DNA from 4 places in the Paenibacillus sp. FSL H3-0286 genome. Region 1 is predicted to be linked to each of the others. Evidence: riboswitches for the same ligand, from Rfam matches in the RefSeq annotation. Region 1 holds a riboswitch; each other region holds the start of a gene.
What was found. Region 1 has a riboswitch for cyclic di-GMP ahead of MHB37_RS04805 (glycosyl hydrolase). Riboswitches for the same ligand answer to the same signal wherever they lie in the genome.
Positions count from the first base shown of each region.

Region 1 (4,559 bases):
TACCGCAGTAGCAGTAGCATTTGTAGTTGTAGTTGTCATTGTCTCTGTCTCTGTGGTGGCAATTAGTCTTGCTCTTGTAGTTGCAGTTGTTCTTGCAGTTGCAGCTGCCTCCCCCGGAGCAGAAGCAAATCTTTAGAAAAACGTGCTTGCTTCCGGCTGGTACAGTCCGGTACGCACGGATCAAGTATTAAGAAGAAGTTGGTTAGGTGAAGAACGGAAAGGGAATTTGGAACTGTAGAAACGGAGTGTTCGCCCGAAAGATTTCCGTAGGAAAGCTAGCTTCGAAAGCATATGCTATCCTCGGATTTCTACCGCGAGAAGCGGTTCAATCAGGAAATCTGAGGATAACAGCGATCGGAAGTCCAAAATCCCTTGGAGTGGTTTCTACCTAACAAATTTTTTTAGTGCATCCGCTCGAAATAAGGCTAAGTGGAAGCTGACGTTTTGATAACAATTCAAATATGCTCGATTTCCATAATTCAAGGAGGGTTCATTCTATGAAAATGGTACTTCTATCAGGCGGTTCAGGTAAACGGTTATGGCCGTTGTCCAACGACTCACGTTCAAAGCAATTTCTAAAGGTACTTGAAAGCCCTCAAGGTGAACCAGAATCCATGGTACAACGTGTCTGGAGACAGCTGGAGGAAGCAGGGATGGCAGAATCATCTTATCTGGCCACCGGCCGCGGCCAAGTAGAAATGATACAAAGCCAACTGGGAAGTCATGTGCCGATTATCGTTGAACCGGAGCGTCGGGATACTTTTCCGGCTATCGCCTTAACAGCTACCTATCTTTATTCAGTGGCAGGTGTTTCTCCAGCGGAGACGGTAGCAATATTGCCTGTTGACCCTTATGTAGAAGCATCCTTTTTCGATACCATAGCTATGCTTGAGGAGACCATGCTGGAAAGTGGAGCAAATCTGGCTCTAATGGGTGTTGTTCCTGAACATGCCTCAGAGAAATACGGATATATTATTCCTACCACCGAAGAGGCGGGGGAAAATGGTTTTATGAAGGTGAGTCACTTTCAAGAGAAACCAGACCGCATACAAGCAGAACAGCTCATCGAACAAAATGCCTTGTGGAATTGCGGAGTGTTTGCCTTCCGCTTAGGGTACTTGTTAGATATTTTGCAGCGTAAAGGGTTGCCTTTAGGATATGAAGAATTGCAGAAGCAGTATAAGCTATTGTCTTCCATCAGCTTTGATTATGAAGTGGTGGAGAAAGAAGAACATATTGTGGTGCAGCCGTATGATGGATTCTGGAAGGATCTTGGAACGTGGAATACGCTGACAGAGGAAATGAGCAGCAAGCATGTAGGAAAAGGTTTTGTGACGGCGGATTCTGAGGGGACTTGCTTGATTAATGAGCTGGACATTCCGATAACGGTAATTGGTGCGAAGGATCTGATCATTGCGGCTAGCCCGGATGGGATTCTAGTTACCCATAAAGCTGAGAGCCCACGGATTAAAGAAGTGCTGAAGACCTTTGAACAAAGACCGATGTACGAGGAACGCCGTTGGGGTCATTACAAAGTTATTGATTATGTGAAATATGATGAAGGCAATGAAGTGCTGACCAAACGGATTTTTATATCCGAGGGGAATAATATCAGCTATCAATTACATCGCAAGCGTAGTGAAATTTGGACAATCGTCAGCGGCGAAGCTAGTATTGTGCTGAATGAGAAAAAACATAATGTGAAGGCTGGGGACGTGGTACGTATACCGGAAGGAACGAAGCACGCGATCCTTGCTTTGACGGATGTTGAGTTTATAGAGGTACAGACGGGGTCTGAATTAGTAGAAGAAGATAACATACGTATTACTTTAGACTGGAATGATATAGAACTACAACAATTCATTTCATAGGTCTAACCTATCTATTTAACCAATTCAAATTTTCTTGAAACAGGTAAATTGACTCAATTATCAAAAAAAGTCATAAAAACACTAAATATATCATTAATTGTCGTCGATACTTACGGTAAGAGAGATTATTTCTCTTAAATTGAAAAGGCAAACCTATCGAAAGGTAGGGACGCAAAGCTATAGGGCCTTCGAAAGAGTGGCAGCCTGGCTACCGAAAGGGAGATTATTTTGAAAGCTTACCGTACGTATCGATTGTTTGGTGCATTTCTGTCACTCGTCCTGTTTCTGACTGCACTTCCGCTTGCTGTTGGAATTTCGCCGTCTGTTGTCATAGCTGCTTCAAATTCTGGAACGCCAGTTACCCCAGGTGCCTCACCTGAAGCCGTAAAGCTGCTTAACTATTTTTACTCGATCTCAGGAAAAGGTATTATTGCCGGTCAACATGACTATTTAGAAAGTCCAGATGAAATTAACAATATGCTGAAGGGAACCAGCGGACAATATGCGGCTCTTCACGGTTATGAAATGGGTGCGATCAGTGGCCAGTCCGAAGCAACGATGGCTTGGCAACGTCAAAATGTGGTGAATAGCGCCATCAACTGGAATAAAGCGGGCGGGATCGTAGCTATGACTTTTCATGCTAACCTGCCGGGCACCTCTTATGACTGGGATAATGTGAAAAAAACACTTAGCCAGAGTGAGTTCGATAGTTACGTTACACCGGGTACCAAGCAATATAACAATCTGATCGCTGAGCTTGATAAGGTGGCCGTCTCTTTAAAAAGCTTGCGCGATGCCAATGTTCCGGTGCTTTGGAGACCCTATCATGAAATGAACGGGAACTGGTTCTGGTGGGGGAAGAAAAATAACTTTTCTACACTATGGAATATTATGTATGACCGTTTTGTTAACGTTCATAAATTAAATAATTTGTTATGGGTATGGAGTCCGAATGCTCCCAATGTTTGGTCAGATCCTTATGCGCTAACTTATCCAGGTGCTGATAAAGTAGATATTCTGGCAGCAGATATATACGAAAATGATTACCAGCAAAAATACTATGACAGCTTATTGAGTCTAGCCGCAGGCAAACCGATTGCGATCGGGGAAAATGGTGAAATGCCTAATCTGGAGAAGCTTCAGCAATCGCAAAGTAAATGGACGTATATGATGAGCTGGGGAAAAATGCTTTACGAGAATAACAGTGCAGACACAATCAAAACATTTATGAATAGCAACTATACCCTGACCAGAGATAAATTAAATACTGGTCTGGCACCGACACCTAGCGCCGCACCAGCGCCGGCACCTTCTGAAGAAGAGGGGGAGGCAGCAATTCCTCTCGCGAAGGGGCTTGCAGGAGAGTATTACAACAACATGCAATTGTCGGGAGCAGCAGCTCTTAACAGAACTGATGCAATAATCGATTTCAATTGGCGGCAAGGCTCCCCGGATGCCGCCCTCGGGATTGATCGGTTCTCCATACGTTGGAGCGGTAAAATTAAGCCATTATATAATGAGCAATATACATTTTACACTACCTCAGATGATGGTATCCGTGTCTGGGTGAATGGGGAATCCGTGATTGATAGTTGGACTAAGCAAAGTGGTACTGAGCGTAAGGGCACTATAACGCTGAAGGCTGGCCAGCTATATGATATCAAGGTGGAGTATTACGAGAATGAAGGCGATGCGAGAGTCCGCTTGATGTGGGAAAGTGCTAGTCAAGCTAAAGAGACAGTTCCAGCAAGTGCACTTTTTCTTCCGGATGTCTCCTGATTGATGAAAATTAAAGGTCGATCCTTAGTGGCTCTGCGTTATTGCAGAGCTACTAAGCTATAGTCCTCATTAGGTCAGAAGACGATTGTCCGATAACAGGTATGTTTTTAACACCTGTGGAGGCAGTACAGCTACCGAAAGGAGGATTTATTTGCGTAAATATTATAAGAAAAACAGATTGTTGTTTACTATGTTACCGGTCTTTATTATTTTTTCCTTGCTGCCTTGGGGAGAGGTTAAAAGTCTTCCGAAGGCTATGAGTGTTTCTTCCTCCCTACCTCCAGCTATACCAAGTAATCCTTCGGCTTCTGAAGAAGCCAAGCAACTGCTAAGTAATTTGGTAAATCTACGTGGCAAAGGGATCTTGTCCGGCCAGCATGATTATCTAGAAAGTCCAGATGAACTGGTTCATAAGCTGAAGAATACTTCGGGACAAAATGCTGTTCTACATGGTTATGAATTAGGGGCGATTAATAATCAATCCGAAGAGACGATCGCAGAACAGCGGCAAGCTGTTATAGACAGTGCAATTGAATGGCATCAAGAGGGTGGCATTGTAGCGATGACCTTCCATCAGAGCTTACCGGGAACCTCTCCAGAGTGGTCCAATGTAAACAGAAGTCTCAGTCAAGAGAAATTTAATGCTTATGTTACACCTGGGACAGCTCAGTATAAGAGGCTAATCTCAGATCTAGACGAGGTTGCTGGATATTTGGGTCAGCTGCGTGATGCCGGAGTTCCGGTCTTATGGCGACCTTACCATGAAATGAATGGTGGTTGGTTTTGGTGGGGGAAAAAGGACAATTTTTCAGAGCTGTGGAGTATTGTCTATGATCGTTTTGTAAACACACACAAGCTAAATAATCTACTGTGGGTGTGGAATCCGAATGCGCCGAATGAATGGTCAGA
Region 1 is NZ_CP150285.1:1,116,047-1,120,605, forward strand. It holds gene MHB37_RS04800 (sugar phosphate nucleotidyltransferase) at 498-1,871, shown strand; cyclic di-GMP riboswitch class I at 2,008-2,087, shown strand; gene MHB37_RS04805 (glycosyl hydrolase) at 2,100-3,650, shown strand; gene MHB37_RS04810 (glycosyl hydrolase) at 3,802-4,559, shown strand, end outside.

Region 2 (4,559 bases), 380 kb from region 1:
CCGTCTTATTGACCGTAAGGTATGTGATGTCCTGCGGGGACTTAAAGAAAAGAACCGCTATGTCAGAGGTTTGGTGAGCTGGGTTGGCTTCAAGCAGACTATGGTGGAATATGAACGGGAAGAACGTTTTGCCGGAGAAACCAAATATCCGCTGAAGAAAATGATTCGTTTTGCGTTAGATGGCATCACCTCTTTTTCACATAAGCCGCTTAAGATTGCTACGTATATTGGATTCTTTCTTTCATTTTCTAGCTTTCTCTATTTATTTTTCGTCTTGTTCCAAAGGATATTTTTCACCTCCTGGACGGTTCCGGGCTGGGCTTCCATTGTAGGTGTCAATCTGCTCTTTAACGGTATTGTTCTGATGCTGTTGGGTGTGATTGGGGAGTATATCGGACGGATTTATGACGAGTCTAAAGATAGACCGCTATATATTGTTAGTGAGACTAAAGGCTACCAGAACGAAGAACAACTGGACCGCCGGAAGGACCACAATGATGTCAGATAAGAACTTGCGCGCTGCATTCATACAGTTCCTCAAATTTAATGCCGTAGGTTTGCTCAATACGCTTATTGATTTTGTGATTTTCACATTGTTGAATTCACTAGGGATGGTATACGCATTGGCGCAGGTGATCTCCTATAGTGCAGGCACGGCGAATAGCTTTATTTTGAATAAAAAAGTTACCTTTCGTGATCGCAACCGGGGGAATAAAGAAGGCTTCGACCGCGTACAGCTGGTCAAGTTTATCGTGCTGAATCTGGTAGTGCTCGGAATATCACTGTTGTTAATGCATCTGTTGACAGACAAACTAGGTATTCAAGTCTTGATCTCCAAGGTGCTGGTTACCTTTATCACGGTGATCATCAATTTCTTTGGAAGTCGTAAATGGGTATTTTAAACATTAATTTCAGGCAGAAGGAGTTGCTATGCTTAAAGGCAAGTAGCTGTTTCTGCTTGATTTGTATATAACCATAGAAACAATATACGGAGGTGAATAACATTGCGTAAATTCTCCTATCTACTCATACTGGCTGGGATACTTATCATGTTATATCCGACAGCTAACGAGTGGTACAACGACAGGCAGCAGGAGAAGTTATTAGAAACGGCTGAACTAAGCACTGCCGATAGTACTCCCCAGCCAGATCTAAAGAGCAGGTATGCTGAAGTTACTCAGCTGTTAGCAGAGGAATCGGTTCTGGATGCCCAGGCACAGCCCCAACCCCAAGAGACAGAAAAGCCTGAACCGGAGATTGAAGTCGGTGGCAAAGTAATCGCACTAATTGAAATCGATAAGATTGATTTGAAGCTGCCTGTATTAGAAGGGGCTACAAAAGCTAATATGAAACATGCTGCAGCCCATATGAAAGAAACGGCACCCCTTGGAGAGATCGGGAATGCTGCAATCGCGGCGCATCGGGCTAGAACTACGGGGCGTTTGTTTAACAGATTGAATGAGGTTGTTGTGGGGGATGTTATCACGGTAAAGACTAGTGATCAGGTGTTTAACTATGAGGTATACGATATTTCTGTTGTAGATCCGAGTGATGTCTCCGTTCTTGACGGGAATGACAAGGATAAGATTCTTACTCTGATTACATGTGATCCGCTAGTGAATCCAACGCATCGGCTGATTGTTCATGCCAAATTAACAAAAGGAGAATAGTGAATGACAAGAAAACACAAATACCGGGAGATATTTATAAAATAATGGGTAATCTAGTAAATTAGGTCTTGTTCACAACTATAAATATGATAGTATTATACTATGAAAGCTAAACACGATAACGGCAAACCTTCCGAAAGGTAGGGACGCAAAGCTAAAGGGCCTTTTCCCGAAAGGATGGCAGCCAGCTACCGAATGAAGAGGCTTTTTTTGTTTGTTTCAAATGGATTCTATCAATTATATCTAGTAAAGCTAGAACAGATAGAGCTTATACGATAACGGCAAACCTATCGAAAGGTAGGGACGCAAAGCTAAAGGGCCTTCCCGAAAGGATGGCAGCCAGCTACCGAAAGGAGTTTTATCCGTGAAAAAGGTTTATTTTATGCTGGTGGCGTTGTTCGTCCTAATGACTTCAGTTCCGGTAAGTACAGCTCAAGCTGCAAGTGCAGATGCCAGCTGGTTGATTACATCCAAAGTGGCTCAAGGTGTTATTGGTATTAACTATGATATTCCGAAAGATAAAAGAATCAAACTCATGATCACCAAAGATAACAGCAGCTATACATATAACTTGTATGCTTCTGGACAAGCTGAGGACTTCCCTTTGCAACAAGGAAATGGGACGTATAAGGTTTCTGTTCTGGAGAACACAACCGGCAATAAATACAAAGCATTATATTCCGAAGTAGTAGACGTAACCATGAGTGACTCGAATTCCGTATATTTGGGCTCCGTACAGAATGTGAAATGGAGTTCTTCTGATAAAGCGATTGTCAAAGCTAAACAATTAGTACAAGGCAAAACAACAGACGAAGAGAAAGTTAAAGCGATCTATAACTATGTAGTTGCGAATGTACAATATGATTACTCTCTTGCTAATAGTGTAACTACTGATTATATTCCAAGCATCGATAAGACATTGACTACTAAAAAAGGGATTTGCTATGATTACGCTTCTCTTTTTGCCGCAATGCTGCGGAGTGTAGATGTTCCTGCTAAGTTGGTAATGGGGAATACAAGCTACGTTACGCAATATCATGCATGGAACGAAGTGTTGCTTAATGGGAAGTGGGTTACCATTGATACTACAGTGGATGCAGGACTTGCAAAGAGTGATAAGAAAACCGATTTAATTAAAGCCTCAAGCAAATATACTGCGGCAAAATACTATTAAGTTCGTCCCTAGAAACATAACTCTATTAAATAAACAACTGGCTTAATTATTAAGCCAGTTGTTTATTTTTATATTAGGGGTTGCTTTTCTATTAATAGTTGGGGTATTATAGGTAAGCGTTGTTAGACAGCGTACAGGCGATATAGACGAGGCTGATAAAAAGCTTCGAAAAATAAAGCTTGCATTTCTGAAAACAACATGATATATTATAAGAGTTGCTGCTGAGACATTAAACGGCGCCAACGAGAACTTGATCTTTGAAAACTGAACAACGAGTGAGTAGGAAATCACGCAAGTGAAATCCAAAATTAGAGAATTAATTTTCTCGTCAGATGTTTCAAAATGAGCATATCGCTCTTTTCAATACTAATTGGAGAGTTTGATCCTGGCTCAGGACGAACGCTGGCGGCGTGCCTAATACATGCAAGTCGAGCGGAGTCACTTTGAAAGCTTGCTTTCAAAGTGACTTAGCGGCGGACGGGTGAGTAACACGTAGGCAACCTGCCCTTCAGACTGGGATAACTACCGGAAACGGTAGCTAATACCGGATAATTTCTTTTTTCTCCTGAGAGAAGAATGAAAGACGGAGCAATCTGTCACTGAGGGATGGGCCTGCGGCGCATTAGCTAGTTGGTGGGGTAACGGCCCACCAAGGCGACGATGCGTAGCCGACCTGAGAGGGTGAACGGCCACACTGGGACTGAGACACGGCCCAGACTCCTACGGGAGGCAGCAGTAGGGAATCTTCCGCAATGGGCGAAAGCCTGACGGAGCAACGCCGCGTGAGTGATGAAGGTTTTCGGATCGTAAAGCTCTGTTGCCAGGGAAGAACGTCCGGTAGAGTAACTGCTACCGGAGTGACGGTACCTGAGAAGAAAGCCCCGGCTAACTACGTGCCAGCAGCCGCGGTAATACGTAGGGGGCAAGCGTTGTCCGGAATTATTGGGCGTAAAGCGCGCGCAGGCGGCTATTTAAGTCTGGTGTTTAAACCTTGGGCTCAACCTGAGGTCGCACTGGAAACTGGGTGGCTTGAGTACAGAAGAGGAAAGTGGAATTCCACGTGTAGCGGTGAAATGCGTAGATATGTGGAGGAACACCAGTGGCGAAGGCGACTTTCTGGGCTGTAACTGACGCTGAGGCGCGAAAGCGTGGGGAGCAAACAGGATTAGATACCCTGGTAGTCCACGCCGTAAACGATGAGTGCTAGGTGTTAGGGGTTTCGATACCCTTGGTGCCGAAGTTAACACAGTAAGCACTCCGCCTGGGGAGTACGGTCGCAAGACTGAAACTCAAAGGAATTGACGGGGACCCGCACAAGCAGTGGAGTATGTGGTTTAATTCGAAGCAACGCGAAGAACCTTACCAGGTCTTGACATCCCTCTGAATCTGCTAGAGATAGCAGCGGCCTTCGGGACAGAGGAGACAGGTGGTGCATGGTTGTCGTCAGCTCGTGTCGTGAGATGTTGGGTTAAGTCCCGCAACGAGCGCAACCCTTAACTTTAGTTGCCAGCAGGTAATGCTGGGCACTCTAGAGTGACTGCCGGTGACAAACCGGAGGAAGGTGGGGATGACGTCAAATCATCATGCCCCTTATGACCTGGGCTACACACGTACTACAATGGCCGGTACAACGGGAAGCGAAGCCGCGAGGTGGAGCCAATCCCATCAAAGCCGGTCTCAGTTCGGATTGCAGGCTGCAACTCGCCTGCATGAAG
Region 2 is NZ_CP150285.1:732,353-736,911, forward strand. It holds gene MHB37_RS03190 (glycosyltransferase family 2 protein) at 1-508, shown strand, start outside; gene MHB37_RS03195 (GtrA family protein) at 495-902, shown strand; gene MHB37_RS03200 (class D sortase) at 1,005-1,670, shown strand; cyclic di-GMP riboswitch class I at 1,784-1,866, shown strand; cyclic di-GMP riboswitch class I at 1,941-2,021, shown strand; gene MHB37_RS03205 (transglutaminase family protein) at 2,035-2,844, shown strand; rRNA gene MHB37_RS03210 (16S ribosomal RNA) at 3,212-4,559, shown strand, end outside.
Region 2: another riboswitch for cyclic di-GMP. It lies ahead of MHB37_RS03205 (transglutaminase family protein); the one in region 1 lies ahead of MHB37_RS04805 (glycosyl hydrolase).

Region 3 (4,559 bases), 1.3 Mb from region 1:
GAAAAGCTTCTTTAATTGGAGGCTTTTTTTGTTATTTATAAACGATACATCCTCTTTGCTATAATTGCTCTAAAATGTCTGTTCCCTTCAAGCTGTAAAAGGGAATTCGGAATTTCTTGAATGGATCTCTTATGTAAATCGTATTGGCATCAAGCCTATGTGACAACGTTACGATAGAATATAACAGGATGATGATTTATTATCAGTATGTTGGCATACAAAACTATGGAATGTGGATCATGCCTACATTATCTATTCGGGGATTATGGCGATCTGGAAGTGATCCATCCCTCCAATATAAGAGTGCTGTCTGCGGTGGCTATGAATGATACTGTATTATTTGAGATTAAACATGAGCCTTTTAAGCAGATGGTTGCCGATTACCCGTTGATTAAGGATCAATTGATGCTGCTGCAAATGGAGCGTTTATTTTTATCGAATCGGTTATTATATGAAATGAAATTTCATGATGCGAGAGCGCGTGATATGATCGGAACGTTAAGGGAGACGGCTACCCTTGTGCTAAAAGATCTGCAAGAACAAAAGATTATTGAGATTCAACATCAGCAGATCACCGTGTTAGACCCGGCGTATTTACTGGAGTATACGGATTTCGATTGAGAAGAGCCGTTCCGGGATCTTTTTCAGAGAATCGATTATTAAAGGGGTTATGAATGTGGCTTGTAATCATTGTGTAGTAAGAGAGCTGAATTTTCAAATCAAGGCTCATGGTGAGCTTAATCTTAGGGTTTTACCTGAGGTTATTCATCACTTGAGTAGAAGTAATACGATACATAAGGTGGAAGAAAATGTGATTACAATTAAGGAGGCTGGGGTGCGGGATTTTCTGGATTTCTGTAATGACCATATGGAGTCGGAGCAGGTTGAATTCCGTATAGATGACCAAACATGGAGACCTCTATCCGAATTACCCACTGTACTTGATATGGAGTGGATTGATGAGGTTATCACTAAGGGTCTTGTTACTTGCTACTTCCAACCGATTGTGAACGTAAGGGAAGAGATTTTTGCATACGAGCTCCTATCCAGATTTAAAAAAGAAGACGGATCTCTTATCTATCCTAATGAGATTTTTGCGGCGGCACGGAATCGTGGGCGTTTATATGCTTTAGACCGGTTATGTAGAATGACGGCTGTAAAATATGCTGCACCCTTAAATAAAAAAACGTTTATTAATTTTATCCCAACGTCGATCTACGCTCCAGAGTTCTGCTTAAGATCAACCGTTGAACTGGCCAATCAATTAGGCGTCGATCCTTCTCTTTTTGTCTTTGAAGTTGTTGAGACGGAGAAAGTGGATGATCTCGCTCATTTGAAAGCTATTTTGACATATTACAAGGATCGGGGATTTGAATACGCTTTAGATGATGTTGGTGAGGGCTTCAGCACGATCGAGATGTTATTGGAGCTTAAACCCCATTACATGAAGCTGGATATGAAATATGTTCAGGGTGTGTCCAGCGATCTGAACAAACAGAAAATAGCAAAGCAATTTTTAGAAAAAGCTTTAGAAATCCAATCCGTTCCTTTAGCAGAAGGTGTGGAGTTTAGAGAGGACTTTGAATGGCTTAAGCAGAGTGGTTATCAGTTGTTTCAGGGCTATTTATTTGGAAAGCCTGATCCTATTCCCAAACAGTAATCCTAATGAGTATATATCCGTCCAGAGGATGAGATGAATTTCAGGTCAGAGTCTGAGTACAGCCAACCCCCGGGGTTGTATAATTTAGGTAATTTGAAAAGGGGGACGGGATAGATATGAAATGGCATCAATTTGTAACGCGCTGGGCGGATTCTAGGGGCTTTGATGGACGAGAGATTGATTATCAATGGCCTTCTCCCTCATTTCCGGTCATCAGTATTCGCAGTAATCTAGGGCGATACTCAGGTCAAGCGTATGGCCGTGGAGGTAAACCCCGTGTGAAGACAGCCGTTGGATTAATCGCTATTGGAGATGTAGCTGTTGGCTTGATTTCCATAGGTGCGATAAGCGTGGGCGTATTATCCTTAGGAGCAATATCACTGGGAATGTGGTTAGCGATCGGAGCAATAGCACTTAGCTGGCTTGGCTTCGCAGTGGGAGCGATTGCGATTGCAGGCGTGGCTGTAGGAGCGATCGCAATCGCGGAAAAAGCGTTGGGGGCCATCGCCATAGGGGATACGGCGTTTGGTGCGATAGCGATAGGCAGGATCGCTGGGGGTGCCATAGCTATCGGACAATGGGCATATGGTGTAATCGTAGTTGGCGAACATGGTTTCGGATTAATTCCCGTCACGGGCGATGTGTGGAATTGGTTCCGGGGTTTGTTTGGATCGGAGAGTTAAGTAGACCTACAGTCCTAAAGGATGTCCTTCTCTTCCGGGATAGTCGATAAATAATATCTATCACATAAGAAAAACTAATTGCAATTACCTATACTCATTTCATACCAATTAATCATGCGATCAGATCTAGGCTTATGTTACTCTTTGAATGTATTCGAAACTTCATAGGCAAACCTATGGAAATGTAGGGACGCAAAGCTATAGGGACTAAGGTTATCATAACTATTGTCAGCCAGCTGCCAAAGAGTGCGTAACGCTTTTTGTTAAAATATAAGAAAGTATAAGTTATAAAACTATACTTAATATCTTATATTTCTCGCTTAAACGCTTACCGTCCTTATAAGGACGCCGAAGGCGTTTATGCTTGTTAAGGTTTAATAAAAATTAAGTCTTAATTTTTAGGCGACTTTATACGCAATCAAGCTACTCTTTTGGGGTAGTTTTTTTTGTGCCCATTTTTGGGCACTGGAGAGATTCATATGACATCTGGGGGTAAGAAGAGATGAAGAAAATGATTGCGATCGCTACATCGGCGGCCATGTTGGCCAGTTTTTCGAGTGAGGCAGGTTATGCTTTAGCAAGTGAGGCAAGCAAGGTAAATGTAACAAAAACAGTGGCGCAAAGTAAGGTTAACTTATTAAGCAACGCCTCGGTTATTCCGTTTGAGCTGTACGGCAAGGATGCTCTAAATGCCTATAATGAGGTTTTTAGAATGAATCCAGCAAATATTAAATCCATCACAAATAACGGTGGCAACTACTCAGGCTCGCCTATAGCTAAGGCTATGGATGGGGATATGAGCACGCATTGGGAGACTGGCAAACCGAATAGTTCAACGTTTACGAATGAGGTTGTGTTTGTTTTCAATGAGTCCACTGAATTAAATAGAATGGTATACGCGGCTAGGCAATCCGGTGCGAAAGGTAAAGGTTTTGCTCAAGAATTTGATATCTACGGCTCCACTACCGATGCGGGTGATTTTACGCTCGTGTCTTCTGGAGAATATACAGGCTCAACCGGTGATGTAGTGGAGATTCAGTTCGCACCTACGGCTTTTAAGAGACTTAAATTTGTCTTCAAAAAAGCGAACCAAGATTGGGCGAGTGCGGCTGAGTTTTCTTTTTATAAAGAGGATAGTGTCTCTGCTAAAATGAAAAAATTATTTACAGATGATACCTTGAGCCAAGTTAGTGCTGCCTTTAATACGACAGAGAAATTAACAGCTTTAGAGAATGAAGTGCAGGCACATCCACTGTATGCGCAGTTTAAAGAAGAGATAGAGAATGCAAAGATCCTTTTGAAGAACCATCAGGTAGAGGCAACGGCAGCCAAGGTTTCGAAGCTAAAAGGGTATGGAACAGCCTATGAAAATGCCTATAGCCAAGCTTATAGAATGCCGAATGCAAACGTATCAAAAGTAACGGTGAACGGTGGAAGCTACCCAGGTACGAAGCCTGAATATATGCTGGATGACCAGCCCACTACGCATTGGGAAACGAACAAAAACAATGATGCAAGCTTCACGAATGAAGTCGTGTTTGAACTAGCGCAAGCGGAAGTGCTGGACAGAGTGGCTTTTTTGGCTAGAGATAACCGCAAAGGATTCCCAGAGGCTTTTGAAATCTATGCATCAGAGACGAGTAAAGGAGAGACCTTCCAACTTGTATCTAGCGGAACCGCGATTAGTACCAATGACTTTCTGGAATTTAAATTCGAACCGACGAAGTTTAAAAGATTAAAATTTAAGTTCACAAAAGCTAATATCAACAGACCTTTTGCGGCTGAATTTAGATTTTATACAGAAGATAAAGTAAGCGAAGCTGTAAATGGTATTTTCACAGATGGAACGATGAGTGCGGTTGTGCCTGCTTATAATAGCGTCGAAGCAATCAACGAATTAGAAGAAGCGGCAAAAGTACATCCGCTCTATCCAATCCTGAAAGATTCTTTGGATTTAGCTAAGAGGCTAGTGAATGGTGAAGTTCAAACCGAAGGCACCATCATTGAGGCGGAACAACGTGGAGATATGAAAAAGCATGCGCAGGAAAACCTGAGAATTGGTTTTGGTACGAACAACCAGCCTACAGGTCTCGTTGCAATGCCTGGAGATACGATCAACGTTTATGTGGATGCAGCTTCTAACGATAAGCTACCTTCTTTAGTCTTTTCTCAACAAGAGGCCGCTTGGAATGTTTGGGCTAGAGGTGTGCAATTGC
Region 3 is NZ_CP150285.1:6,904,347-6,908,905, reverse strand. It holds gene MHB37_RS30775 (sensor domain-containing diguanylate cyclase) at 1-15, shown strand, start outside; gene MHB37_RS30770 (Crp/Fnr family transcriptional regulator) at 208-621, shown strand; gene MHB37_RS30765 (EAL domain-containing protein) at 812-1,660, shown strand; gene MHB37_RS30760 (hypothetical protein) at 1,777-2,343, shown strand; cyclic di-GMP riboswitch class I at 2,501-2,587, shown strand; gene MHB37_RS30755 (NPCBM/NEW2 domain-containing protein) at 2,846-4,559, shown strand, end outside.
Region 3: another riboswitch for cyclic di-GMP. It lies ahead of MHB37_RS30755 (NPCBM/NEW2 domain-containing protein); the one in region 1 lies ahead of MHB37_RS04805 (glycosyl hydrolase).

Region 4 (4,559 bases), 1.3 Mb from region 1:
TTTCATCTATTAGAATTTGGATATCCAAAGGGGTAACCACTAGCTGATCTAAGGTTATGCCGGTCTTTTCTTGAAATTCAGGACTGTTATACAGTTTCTTAGTGTAAATCGCCTCACTTGCTTTTTGTCCATCTGCTTTAAAATCGAACTTCCACGTACCTGAAAATCGTTTCGCTTCTTCAATGTAACTAAAATGAAGACTAGCTTCCTTCCAATCTGATTCAGTTATATTGAAAACCTGTTCAATAAATAAATCCGATCCTTCGTTAGGCATGATGGTTGGAATTGCTTCATTCTTTTGACCACCAGTACTAACTACCAAATGTGGATTACCCCGTCCTAAGTCAGATGGTGATGCAGCGACTTTGTAACGGATAATGGTTTGATTGGAAACATATCGAACGGATTCGATTTGAATGCTTGGATATTGCTTAACTCCAGTATTGATAGTATCCCCTGCTTGATGATTAGATTGTAAGGGAATATTCCGATCACTGTAAAAAATGAGATTCCGTGCTTCAAACCTGTAGTCCTTTTTATCATCCTTTAATGTATCAGGTGTCTCATATACTCCAATGAGTTTCTGGCTTTCAGGATCGTATTCTAAATAACCGTATACCTTTGCCTTGGCACCGGATTCACTAGTCATGATGTTTTCCTCTGTAGCAAATCCAGTATATTTGGATAGATCAGATTTAGTATCAAGTGATAACAGCATTTTCATTTTTTCTCCATCAGTTACAACACCGTTCAAATTCATTGTTACTCCTGAACTGGAAGTTTGAAGATTATACTGTTGACCGATGCCGTTATTTAATGCATTGCTCACACTTCGACCACCAATTTTATCCCAATTAATCGTCATACTAGCGAATACAGGAATGGCTACAAGTAAGAGGCAAGAGAAGACAATACTGATAGGAATAACCTTTTTATTAGACCTAGGAGTATTCTGGGAGGCATGCAGATTTCTTTGACGTGTATAAGCTTCTTGTTCTATGGCAGTCCACATCAAATCATAATCCGGTCGGGGAATATGTTTATCTTTTTCAATAAAGAGACTCATTACTATTCAGCTCCTTTAGTTGGGTTCCACCCATTCTATTTAGTATTTTAAGTCCCTTGTTCAGTCTGGATTTTACAGTTCCTTCGGGTATGCTCATAACTTTAGAGATCTCGGGTACAGTCAATTCGTTTATAAAACGAAGGACTACTACCATTCTGATTTTGTCAGGAAGCTGACTGTATAACCCTTGTAATTCTTTTTTAGTTTCCTGTCGATCCAAACGTTTTTCTACAGGGTTTGATTCCTCAAACCTGGATAGTAAATAATTACGTACTTCTTTCATCCACCCCGTCTTACGCCTTTTGATCACACTGTTGCACTCATTCGAAGCAATTCGTAAAATCCAAGCTTTCAAGTTTCTTACCTTCGACTTATCCGCTAAGATAACTTTTACAAATACCTCTTGGGAAATATCCTCCGCATCTGCCTGATTTTTCATTAAGTAGTAACAAAAATAATATACTTGTTCTTTATAGAGCTCGAAAATTTCCCGGTCACTCATTTTGCTGCACCCCCTGTCTTTACTGTTCTCATTAATAAGACTTATAAGCGTATGTAATCGTTCATTTTTCATTTTGATTGTAGTATTTCTTCTGAGTATCATAGCGAATTCGAATGGAAGATAAGTCGTTTACAGGTAATTATAACCATGATAAAATTAGCGGTGGGACATGCGTCCGTAATCTATTAAAACTAATTGAATGTCCGCGTTAAAGGTAAAATCATCGAAAGATGATGACACAAAGCCATGGGTCTAAAACCTTTCGACAGAAGGAAATGATCGCCAGGCCGCCATAGGGATGTCTTATGAAGCATAAAGGATAGCTCTAAGAATATGTAGTCTATTTTGAGCTCTTTTATTATTTCGACCTATACGGCGTTACATTATCGCAAGGGGCCGAAAGGGGAAGTACATGAACAGTTTTTTCAAAACAATAGGTACTAGTTTGGCAGTAGGTGCTTTATTGCTGTCCGGAACGATCGGATGGATGTCTAATCCAGGAGTAGTGTCAGCAGCTACCTCAACAGTAGTAACCGCGGATCAGATGATCAGCAAAGTAACGGCAGCCTCCAAAGCAATAAAGAATTTCCATCTGGATGTGACCAAAAAACAGGATATTCAAAGCGGCGGGGTGCGTATCAGCAACACCAACACTCTGAAGCTGGATATCAACCGTCTGCCGAATTTTGCCGCAGCAGGCACTGTCGCTAGTAGTCTTTTAGAAACATCGTACAGTCTATATGCCAATGACAAGGAGTTTTACTATCTTGTAGACGGAAGTGAACTGATCGATGAATCTGAAGATGAAGGTTACGACGATGACGGGGAGCCAATCGATCCTGATGCACAATATTGGCTTGGACTGGAGAAAACGGAATGGGATGCCTTTTACTCTAAAGGCCAATACGATCCTGTTTCCATGCTTGATTCGGTCAAAAGTTATAAAAAATCCATGAAAGTCAGCACTGCTGGCGCACAAACAGTCTTACAATTCACGGTAACCGATCCGACAGCAGCTAAGGGGATAATCAAACTCTATGATCAGGAGAACCTCTGGGATGGAGAGACAGTTCAACCCAAAAGCGTAACGTGGAAATTATTCGTCAATACTAAGACCTGGCAAACGGAAAAGCTGACAGTCGATCTGAGTTATGTGCTGGTAAGTGATGGAGCTAAAGATACATACACCACGAAAATCGAAGCTAAATATTCCAAAAATAATAAAGGTGCAGCCATTGTAAAACCGGCCGAACTAGAATAATAAGGACGATTCATAACGAGCGAAAAGCGCTGTTCAGCGGAACAGCGCTTTTTGTTGTATCCAACAGCAGTTCTTTATTAGTTGACAAGAATAAATCATTGCTGTAATTTATATGTATGCGCATGTATATAATAATTTCTCTAAATATAATTTAATGAAAGTTGGGAAAAAGATGATAGCACTAGACACAGCATTAACTTTTCGCAGAGGGCTGACATTAAAAAACCGAGTGGTTATGGCTCCAATGACCACGCGAATGAGCTTTTATGACGGTGTAGTAACACAAGATGAATTGAAATACTATTCGCTAAGAACGGGCGAAGTAGGTGCGGTCATCACTGCGGCAGCAAATGTACAAGAGGGTGGAAAAGGATGGGAAGGTGAACTTAGTGTTTCCTCCGATGAATTTATTCCTAGCCTCAGCCGATTAGCATCTACTATTAAACGAAATGGAACAAAGGCTATTTTACAGCTATTCCATGCAGGAAGAATGACAGATTCAAAAATATTGCGTGGCGTACAACCCGTTTCCTCCAGCGCCATTGCTGCCGAACGCCCGAATGCAGAAATTCCAAGAGCATTAACAGAAGATGAAATTTTCGGTGTAATTGAGGATTTTAAAAAAGCGACTCAACGTGCTATTCAAGCTGGATTTGACGGGGTAGAAATTCATGGAGCAAACACATATTTAATCCAACAATTCTTCTCTCCACACTCCAACCGTCGTGAAGATCAATGGGGAGGAAGCTTAGAGAAAAGATTTAATTTCATTAACCAATTAGTGGATGCAGTTATTGCTGTCGTTGACAATTCAAAGGTTAAGGATTTTATTGTCGGTTATCGTTTTTCTCCAGAAGAATATGAAGAGCCTGGAATTAAAATCACCGATACCTTTTATCTTATTGATAAATTAGCTGATAAAAAGCTGGATTATCTGCATATTTCATTAGGGGATTTTAAGAAAGTATCTGCATCAGAAGATTTTAAAGAAAAATCAATCCTGCAATATGTGCATGAGAAAATCAATGGCCGTGTACCTTTAATTGGGGTAGGAGATATCCGTACCAAACAGGACGCAGAGGACACGTCGACAAATGCTGAATTAGTAGCAGTAGGACGATCTCTTATCATTGATCCTCATTGGACAAGTAAAGTGCTGGAGGGTAAAGAAGATATCATCAGAAGAGTACTTGCTGATCAAGATAGAGAAGAACTTGTAGTAGAGAATGGTATTCTAGAATTCCTTAAATTAATGATGCCTGATCGTTTACGCTAAACCCAAACACAGTTTTGAGGTCTAAATCTATAACGTTCCGCGGTAAATTCCGCGGAACGTTATTTTTCTGTAACGACTCTATTCCCTCTTTAAGATTGTTGTCGTATGTTTCAACATTCGATTCATGAGATTTCGCCGTTCTGTTTTTATGTCGGTGTCGCTTCTCTTTAATGCGTCGCGGATGGGGATGATCTCTGTAATTTTCCTGCCGCTTTTTATTCTTCGATCTACACAAGTCGGGATGTAACCTACGTTAGTTATACTCGTGTGTCCTTTTTCATCCTTCTTTATTTTAAGCGTAAGAATGATACCGCTTTGTGTATAAGGAATATTCATTAGTTTAGTCGAAACAAAATTCCCCAATGAGTAAATAACGAATTGTTTTTTTCCACGAAGCGCTAACGGTTGAAGAACATGTGGGTGAGACCCCAGTATGATGTCGGCGCCATTTTTA
Region 4 is NZ_CP150285.1:2,400,835-2,405,393, forward strand. It holds gene MHB37_RS10300 (DUF4179 domain-containing protein) at 1-1,066, opposite strand, end outside; gene MHB37_RS10305 (RNA polymerase sigma factor) at 1,050-1,568, opposite strand; cyclic di-GMP riboswitch class I at 1,772-1,863, shown strand; gene MHB37_RS10310 (DUF6612 family protein) at 1,981-2,829, shown strand; gene MHB37_RS10315 (NADH-dependent flavin oxidoreductase) at 3,002-4,105, shown strand; gene MHB37_RS10320 (CapA family protein) at 4,184-4,559, opposite strand, start outside.
Region 4: another riboswitch for cyclic di-GMP. It lies ahead of MHB37_RS10310 (DUF6612 family protein); the one in region 1 lies ahead of MHB37_RS04805 (glycosyl hydrolase).